One region of the Shewanella sp. S1-58-MNA-CIBAN-0166 genome, then DNA from elsewhere that is predicted to be linked to it. Evidence: predicted binding sites of a transcription regulator. Region 1 holds the regulator's gene; the other holds the start of a gene.
What was found. The regulator MetJ, encoded in region 1, represses methionine synthesis genes. The targets are predictions, from matches to a motif close to TAGACGTCTAGACGTCTA.

Region 1 (3,436 bases):
CTGCGATACCAACTTTAATGTAAGTGTTCATCATTTTGTCCTCTGTCGGGCTTATTAGGGTTGTGCATTAACAGCATTTAATTATTTCTTTGCTGTAAACAATGTTACCTAAAAGTGAGTAGTGTTAATTTGAAGTAGATCATATCCATGAGAAAAATCTAATTGAAAAAAAGTTAATTGAAAGAAATCTAATGAACTAGTGTGATGTGGATCTATTGCGCCAAGATGAGGATTTTGCTAGAGGAGATAAAAGTGGTTTTTTTGATACTTATTGATGGCGTTTTTAGGTGAGAAATAGACTGCTTGATAAATAGAAGGGGAAGATTTTAATCATTATTAGCGAACAAGCCCATTGATGGCTGGTTTTGTTTACAGGTACAGAATAGCTGATTAGCTCATTAACGTGTTGGTCGACATAATCACTAATACAGTGGCACTAATACTACATAACACTAAGGTGACTATGCGGGTTTTATCTTTATCAACGCGGCCAATTAATCTACCTGAGACAAGATAACCAGCAACGACTGAAGGCAATAATAGCAGTGATAGCCATAAATGCTTCACTTCAACTAAGCCGACGATGGTTAGAATAGCTAAGGCAATTAATGAGCTAAACACGAAAAAGGCAGATAATGCCGCTCTAAACTGACTTGGGTCTTGGCCTGCAAGCAAAATGGCCATTGGTGGACCACCGATAGCAGCAATATTGCCAAATATGCCTGAAAATACCCCAGCGATAAATAAACTGAGGCGATTAATGGGGGCGGTAAAGCGAAAAATGCTAAGAATAACAGCAATAAACACAATGCCTGCAATCACTAAGCCGAGTATGGCTTGTGGGGCAAACAGCAATAATCCAGCGCCTAAAAACCCCCCAGGGATCCGCCCGAGTAAGGCATATTGCAAACCATTAAATTGTAGGTGACCGCGTTCTCTAAATAAGGTCATTGCAGAAATGGCAAAGCCCATAACAATAATAGGAACAGGAACTAATTGAGGATTAACAATATACAGCAGCGGGCTAGCAACAACGGCTAACCCAAAGCCAATTAAGCTTTGGGTTAGCGCGCCAAAAAACACGATAATTGATGCCAGTATCAAGGTCGTTGGATCGATAAATGACATCATAAGTTCTCTTTAAAAACATGACGACTTCTTATTAGGGTCGTTTCAAAGTCTGTGAGGTATTGACTAATCAGTGAATTATTCGAGCTCTTCCCACTCGATACCCATATCATCCATTAACTTTTTCGCTTCACTTGGAATGCTATCAGGCTGATCTTTTGATAGATCACCGTCATAAGGTAATGGTTGACCTGTGTACGCATGCAAAAATGCTTCGCATAGCAGTTCACTGTTAGTTGCATGGCGCAGATTATTTATCTGGCGACGCGTCCGCTCATCCGTCAGTACTTTTAATACTTTTAAAGGGATAGAAACCGTAATTTTTTTTACTTGTTCATTTTTTTTGCCGTGCTCGGCATATGGGCTGATATATTCGCCATTCCACTCAGTCATTAACTTACCCTTAACGATAAATACGCTGCAGATTTTAAACCGTTACAATCTCTAGTCAAATTATTGCTACTATTTAATCCCGATTGCAAATAGATTTCTTGATGTTTAGACGTCTAAACGTCTATTTAAGTTGACGGATGGGGATCTCTTAGGTAAATTTGGACGTCTAGACATCTCTTTGTGTGTTTGTGAAATTTTAGGAGTCACCATGACTAAGCATCAAAACGCCACATTGGCCGTTCGCCAAGGTATTGAAACAGACACACAACATGGTGCTATCGTGCCACCGATTTATTTATCGACCAATTATTCATTCGATGGCCACAATAATCCGCGCGAGTTTGATTACAGTCGTTCGGGTAATCCTACTCGATGTATTTTAGGTGACGCACTCGCCAAACTCGAGCAAGGTGCTACCGGCGTGGTGACATGTACCGGCATGGCGGCGATTACATTGGTGACTAGCTTACTTGGCCCAGAGGATTTATTGGTTGTGCCGCACGATTGTTATGGTGGCAGTTACCGCTTATTTACTAACTTGGCCAAAAAAGGCCAATTTAAGTTATTGGTTGTTGATCAAACTGATGCGCAAGCGCTGAGCAAAGCGATAGCTCAAAAACCGAAAATGGTGTGGTTAGAAACGCCATCGAATCCTTTATTGCGGGTGGTAGACATTAATGCCATTAGTATCGCTTGCCATGACGTTGGCGCGCTAGTGACAGTCGATAACACCTTTTTATCACCAATATTACAGCAGCCATTATTATTAGGTGCAGACATTGTTATTCACTCAACCACCAAATACATCAATGGTCATAGCGATGTGGTCGGTGGAGCGGTAGTGGCTAAAGATCCTCAAGTGGGTGAGTTGTTACATTGGTGGTCAAATACTCTTGGGCTTACGGGTTCAGCATTTGACAGTTATTTAACCTTGCGAGGCTTACGTACTTTAGCGGTACGAATTCGTGAGCATCAACGTAATGCACAAAAGATTGTTGAGTTACTCAGCGCCAGTGATGTTGTGGCCAAGGTGTATTATCCGGGTTTAAAAGACCATCTAGGTCACGAAATTGCGGCAAAACAACAACAAGGCTTTGGCGCTATGTTAAGTTTTGAGTTAATCGGCGGCGAAGCGGAAGTGGTGGCATTTTTAAAGGCGCTGTCGTTGTTTAGTGTTGCCGAAAGTTTAGGCGGAGTGGAAAGTTTAGTCGCCGTTCCGGCCACCATGACCCATAGAGCAATGGACCCACAAGCAAGGCAAGAGGCTGGTATTAAAGAGACTTTATTGAGACTATCTGTCGGTATTGAAGATGCAGATGACCTCTTGGCCGATATTCAAGCAGGCCTAGCAGCTGTTGCCGCGATAAAATCAGCTTAATTCGAGTTTAAGTTAGCTGTGGTTTCGACCAAATTGGGTAAAATAGCAAAACATGCACTTGCAACACTATTGGTTTCAAAATAGAAGTCTAGCAGTCGCAACAAAAGTCGTAGTTGTTTAAGGAGTCAGTAATGACGCGAAGTCATTTACATAAGTTTGGTGGTTCAAGTTTAGCGGATGCAGATTGCTATCGCCGTGTTGCACATATTCTACTTACGCATGGTCAGAGTGATGATTTAGTTGTGGTATCCGCCGCCGGAAAAACGACTAACTTCTTATACAAATTATTGAGCCTGCGTGACAGCGGTCAGTTGTGGCAAGAAGAGCTGCAAATTCTGATCAGTTACCAGCAGACGTTAATTGAACAATTATTATCAAACGAGCAAGCGCGTGATTTACGCGAACGTTTGTCTACCGACAAATCTCAGTTAGTCAGCTTATTATCTTTAGAGCAACGTAACGATTACCAATTAAACCAAGTGGTGAGTTTTGGTGAACGTTGGTCGGCGCGCTTAATGGCCGCTTTGTTACGAGAAA
Region 2 (3,436 bases), on a different contig from region 1:
TTGACGATAGAATAACTTGATTGCAGACCACTGTTTAATGGCTGGCAAGTTAATGGCTGGAATGTTAGTAACAGGGCTGTTTATCGCACAGGGGTTAGTTGCCGTTGATGGCTGGTGGTTTGCTGTTATCTTTGTGTTTAGCCAAGTGGGTTGATACATAATCTGAGCCATTGTTGATATTAAATGTTGAGATTAAATGTTGAGATCAAATCATTGTATTGCCAATGATAGATAAAATAAAACCGCCAGTTGGCGGTTTTATTTTTTATCGTGTTAGCTTAATACAGACACTAGCTTAAGACGATAATTATGCTGGCTGATTATAAACCTGCATCTGCACGAAGTGCTTCAGCTTTATCAGTCGCTTCCCAAGGGAAGATATCTCGGCCAAAGTGGCCATAAGCAGCAGTTTGCTGATAGATTGGGCGTGCCAAATCTAGCATTGCTGTTAAGCCGTATGGACGTAATTCGAAGTGTTGACGTATTAATTTAATCAATACTTCTTCTGATACTTTACCGGTACCGAATGTTTCAATACTAATAGACGTTGGCTCTGCAACACCAATAGCATATGACACTTGTAGCTCACAACGGTCAGCTAGACCAGCTGCAACGATATTTTTAGCTACATAACGTGCAGCATAAGCCGCGCTACGGTCTACTTTTGATGGGTCTTTACCAGAGAAAGCACCACCACCGTGACGAGCCATACCGCCGTAGGTATCTACAATAATTTTACGACCTGTTAAACCACAATCACCAACAGGGCCACCAATCACAAAGCGACCAGTAGGGTTGATAAAGTATTTAGTGTCTTTGTTTAACCATTGAGCAGGTAATACCGGCTTGATGATAGTTTCCATTACCGCTTCAATTAAATCAGCTTGACTCACGTCTTCACGATGTTGAGTAGATAATACAATCGCATCAATACCGATGATTTTGCCATCATCATAAGCAAACGTTACCTGGCTTTTAGCATCTGGGCGTAACCAAGGTAGTGTGCCGTCTTTGCGTACTTCAGACTGGCGCTTAACTAATTTGTGCGCGTAAGTAATCGGTGCAGGCATTAATACATCAGTTTCATTGCTGGCATAACCAAACATTAAACCCTGATCACCAGCACCTTGCTCTGCAGGGTCTGAACGATCAACACCTTGATTGATGTCTGGTGACTGTTTGCCTATGGCATTAAGTACCGCACATGAATCAGCATCAAAACCCATATCTGAATTGGTGTAACCGATTTCGCGTACGGTTTTACGGGTAATTTCTTCAATGTCTACCCAAGCAGAAGTGGTGACTTCACCGCCCACTAATACCATACCGGTTTTGACATACGTTTCGCACGCAACACGAGCCTTTGGATCTTGCTCAAGTATTGCGTCTAATACCGCATCAGAAATCTGATCGGCGATTTTATCTGGATGACCTTCTGAGACAGACTCAGAGGTAAACAAGTGCTTTGCCATAATAGGAGAATCTCGTTGGTTGCATTTGAATATACGTCTAGACGTCTATTTTAGTCGAAATCTAATTTGATAACACCCCTTTGTACGAATTTAACTGGAGAATTGTGCAATGGAGCATAATTTTTTTTGTTAATCATAGATATGTTTATACTGGTGAAAAATCAAGTGTTTGATTCATATTGCTTTATTTAAATGCTCATCGACTTGCGCGGTGTATTTATCATAAAAATAGACAATGTTTTTGATAGATTAGAGATTATATTGCCTAATCAGAGCCATAGCTCTGCCAATCACGATACTTTTTATTTATAAGTGGCAATAAATAATTACTCTGTATTTATCTCATGTTATGGTCATGATGACCATTTTGTGCTGTATTTACGATGTTTATTTATTGGCATTGTATGAAATCACCGTTTATTTAACGGTTAAAAAGAAACCCGAAAAATTTTAATTTGCGTCACATCGCCTTGTAGGGGAAAATATGGCTTCACAATTGCCCGTTAGACCTTACAAACAAGCAGGAGAGAGCATGTCATCTCGTAAAGTACTCGCTAACGCTATTCGCGCCCTAAGTATGGATGCGGTTCAAAAAGCTAACTCTGGTCATCCAGGTGCCCCAATGGGGATGGCAGATATCGCCGAAGTGCTATGGAATGATTTTCTAAAGCACAATCCAACTAATCCTAACTGGGTCGATCGCGATCGTTTTGTTCTGTCAAACGGTCATGGCTCTATGCTTATATACTCTTTATTGCATTTAACTGGCTATGAATTGCCTATTGAAGAGCTAAAGCAATTCCGTCAGCTGCATTCAAAAACGCCTGGTCATCCTGAATATGGTTATACCCCTGGTGTTGAAACTACAACCGGTCCTTTAGGCGCTGGTTTGAGTAATGCTGTTGGTATGGCTATTGCGGAAAAAACCTTGGCGGCTCAGTTTAACCGTCCAGGCCACGACATCGTCGATCACTTCACCTACTGTTTCTTAGGTGATGGCTGTTTAATGGAAGGTATTTCTCACGAAGTCAGTTCATTAGCCGGAACATTAGGCCTTGGAAAGTTAGTCGCATTTTGGGATGACAACGGTATTTCTATCGATGGTCATGTTGAAGGCTGGTTCACTGATGACACTCCTAAGCGTTTTGAAGCCTATGGCTGGCACGTTATTGCCGATGTAGATGGTCATAATCCTGATGCTATCCGCGCCGCGATTGAACAAGCTAAATCTGTAACAGATAAGCCATCGATGATTTGCTGTAAAACCATTATTGGTTTTGGTTCGCCTAACAAGTCGGGTAGCCATGATTGTCATGGTGCACCATTAGGTGATGCTGAAATTGCAGCAGCTCGTGAGTTCTTAAACTGGCCACACGCTCCTTTTGAAATCCCATCTGATGTGTATGCTGGTTGGGATGCTAAACATAAAGGTGTTGCTAACGAGTCATTATGGAATGACAAGTTTGCTGCTTACCAAGTTGCGTTCCCTGAACTGGCTGCAGAATATGAACGTCGCGTATTAAAAGGTGACTTACCTGCAGATTTTGAAGCAAAAGCACAAGCCTTTATCCAAGAAAGCCAAGATAAAGCCGAAGGTATTGCGAGTCGTAAAGCGTCTCAAAATTCAATTGGTTTCTTTGGTGCTATGTTGCCTGAATTACTTGGCGGTAGCGCTGACTTAGCCGGTTCTAATTTAACGCTTTGGTCTGGTTCAAAAGGTATTCAAGACGATCCTGCCGGTAACTACATCTATTACGGTGTACGTGAATTCGGTATGAGCGGTATTATGAACGGCGCGTCGTTACATGGTGGTTTTATTAACTATGGCGCAACTTTCATGATGTTCATGGAGTACGCACGTAACGCGGTACGTATGTCAGCATTAATGGGCATTCAAAACATTTTCGTTTATACCCATGATTCAATCGGTCAAGGCGAAGATGGCCCAACTCACCAACCGGTTG

Region 2: the regulator MetJ is predicted to act here: its motif matches at 1,503-1,520, upstream of metK (methionine adenosyltransferase).

The regions. Positions count from the first base shown of each region.
Region 1 is NZ_JBEOPN010000011.1:88,294-91,729, reverse strand. It holds gene AAEY99_RS08960 (c-type cytochrome) at 1-34, opposite strand, end outside; gene AAEY99_RS08955 (sulfite exporter TauE/SafE family protein) at 391-1,131, opposite strand; gene metJ (met regulon transcriptional regulator MetJ) at 1,207-1,521, opposite strand; gene metB (cystathionine gamma-synthase) at 1,730-2,899, shown strand; gene AAEY99_RS08940 (bifunctional aspartate kinase/homoserine dehydrogenase II) at 3,031-3,436, shown strand, end outside.
Region 2 is NZ_JBEOPN010000006.1:33,711-37,146, reverse strand. It holds gene AAEY99_RS05540 (GNAT family N-acetyltransferase) at 1-159, opposite strand, end outside; gene metK (methionine adenosyltransferase) at 321-1,472, opposite strand; gene tkt (transketolase) at 2,005-3,436, shown strand, end outside.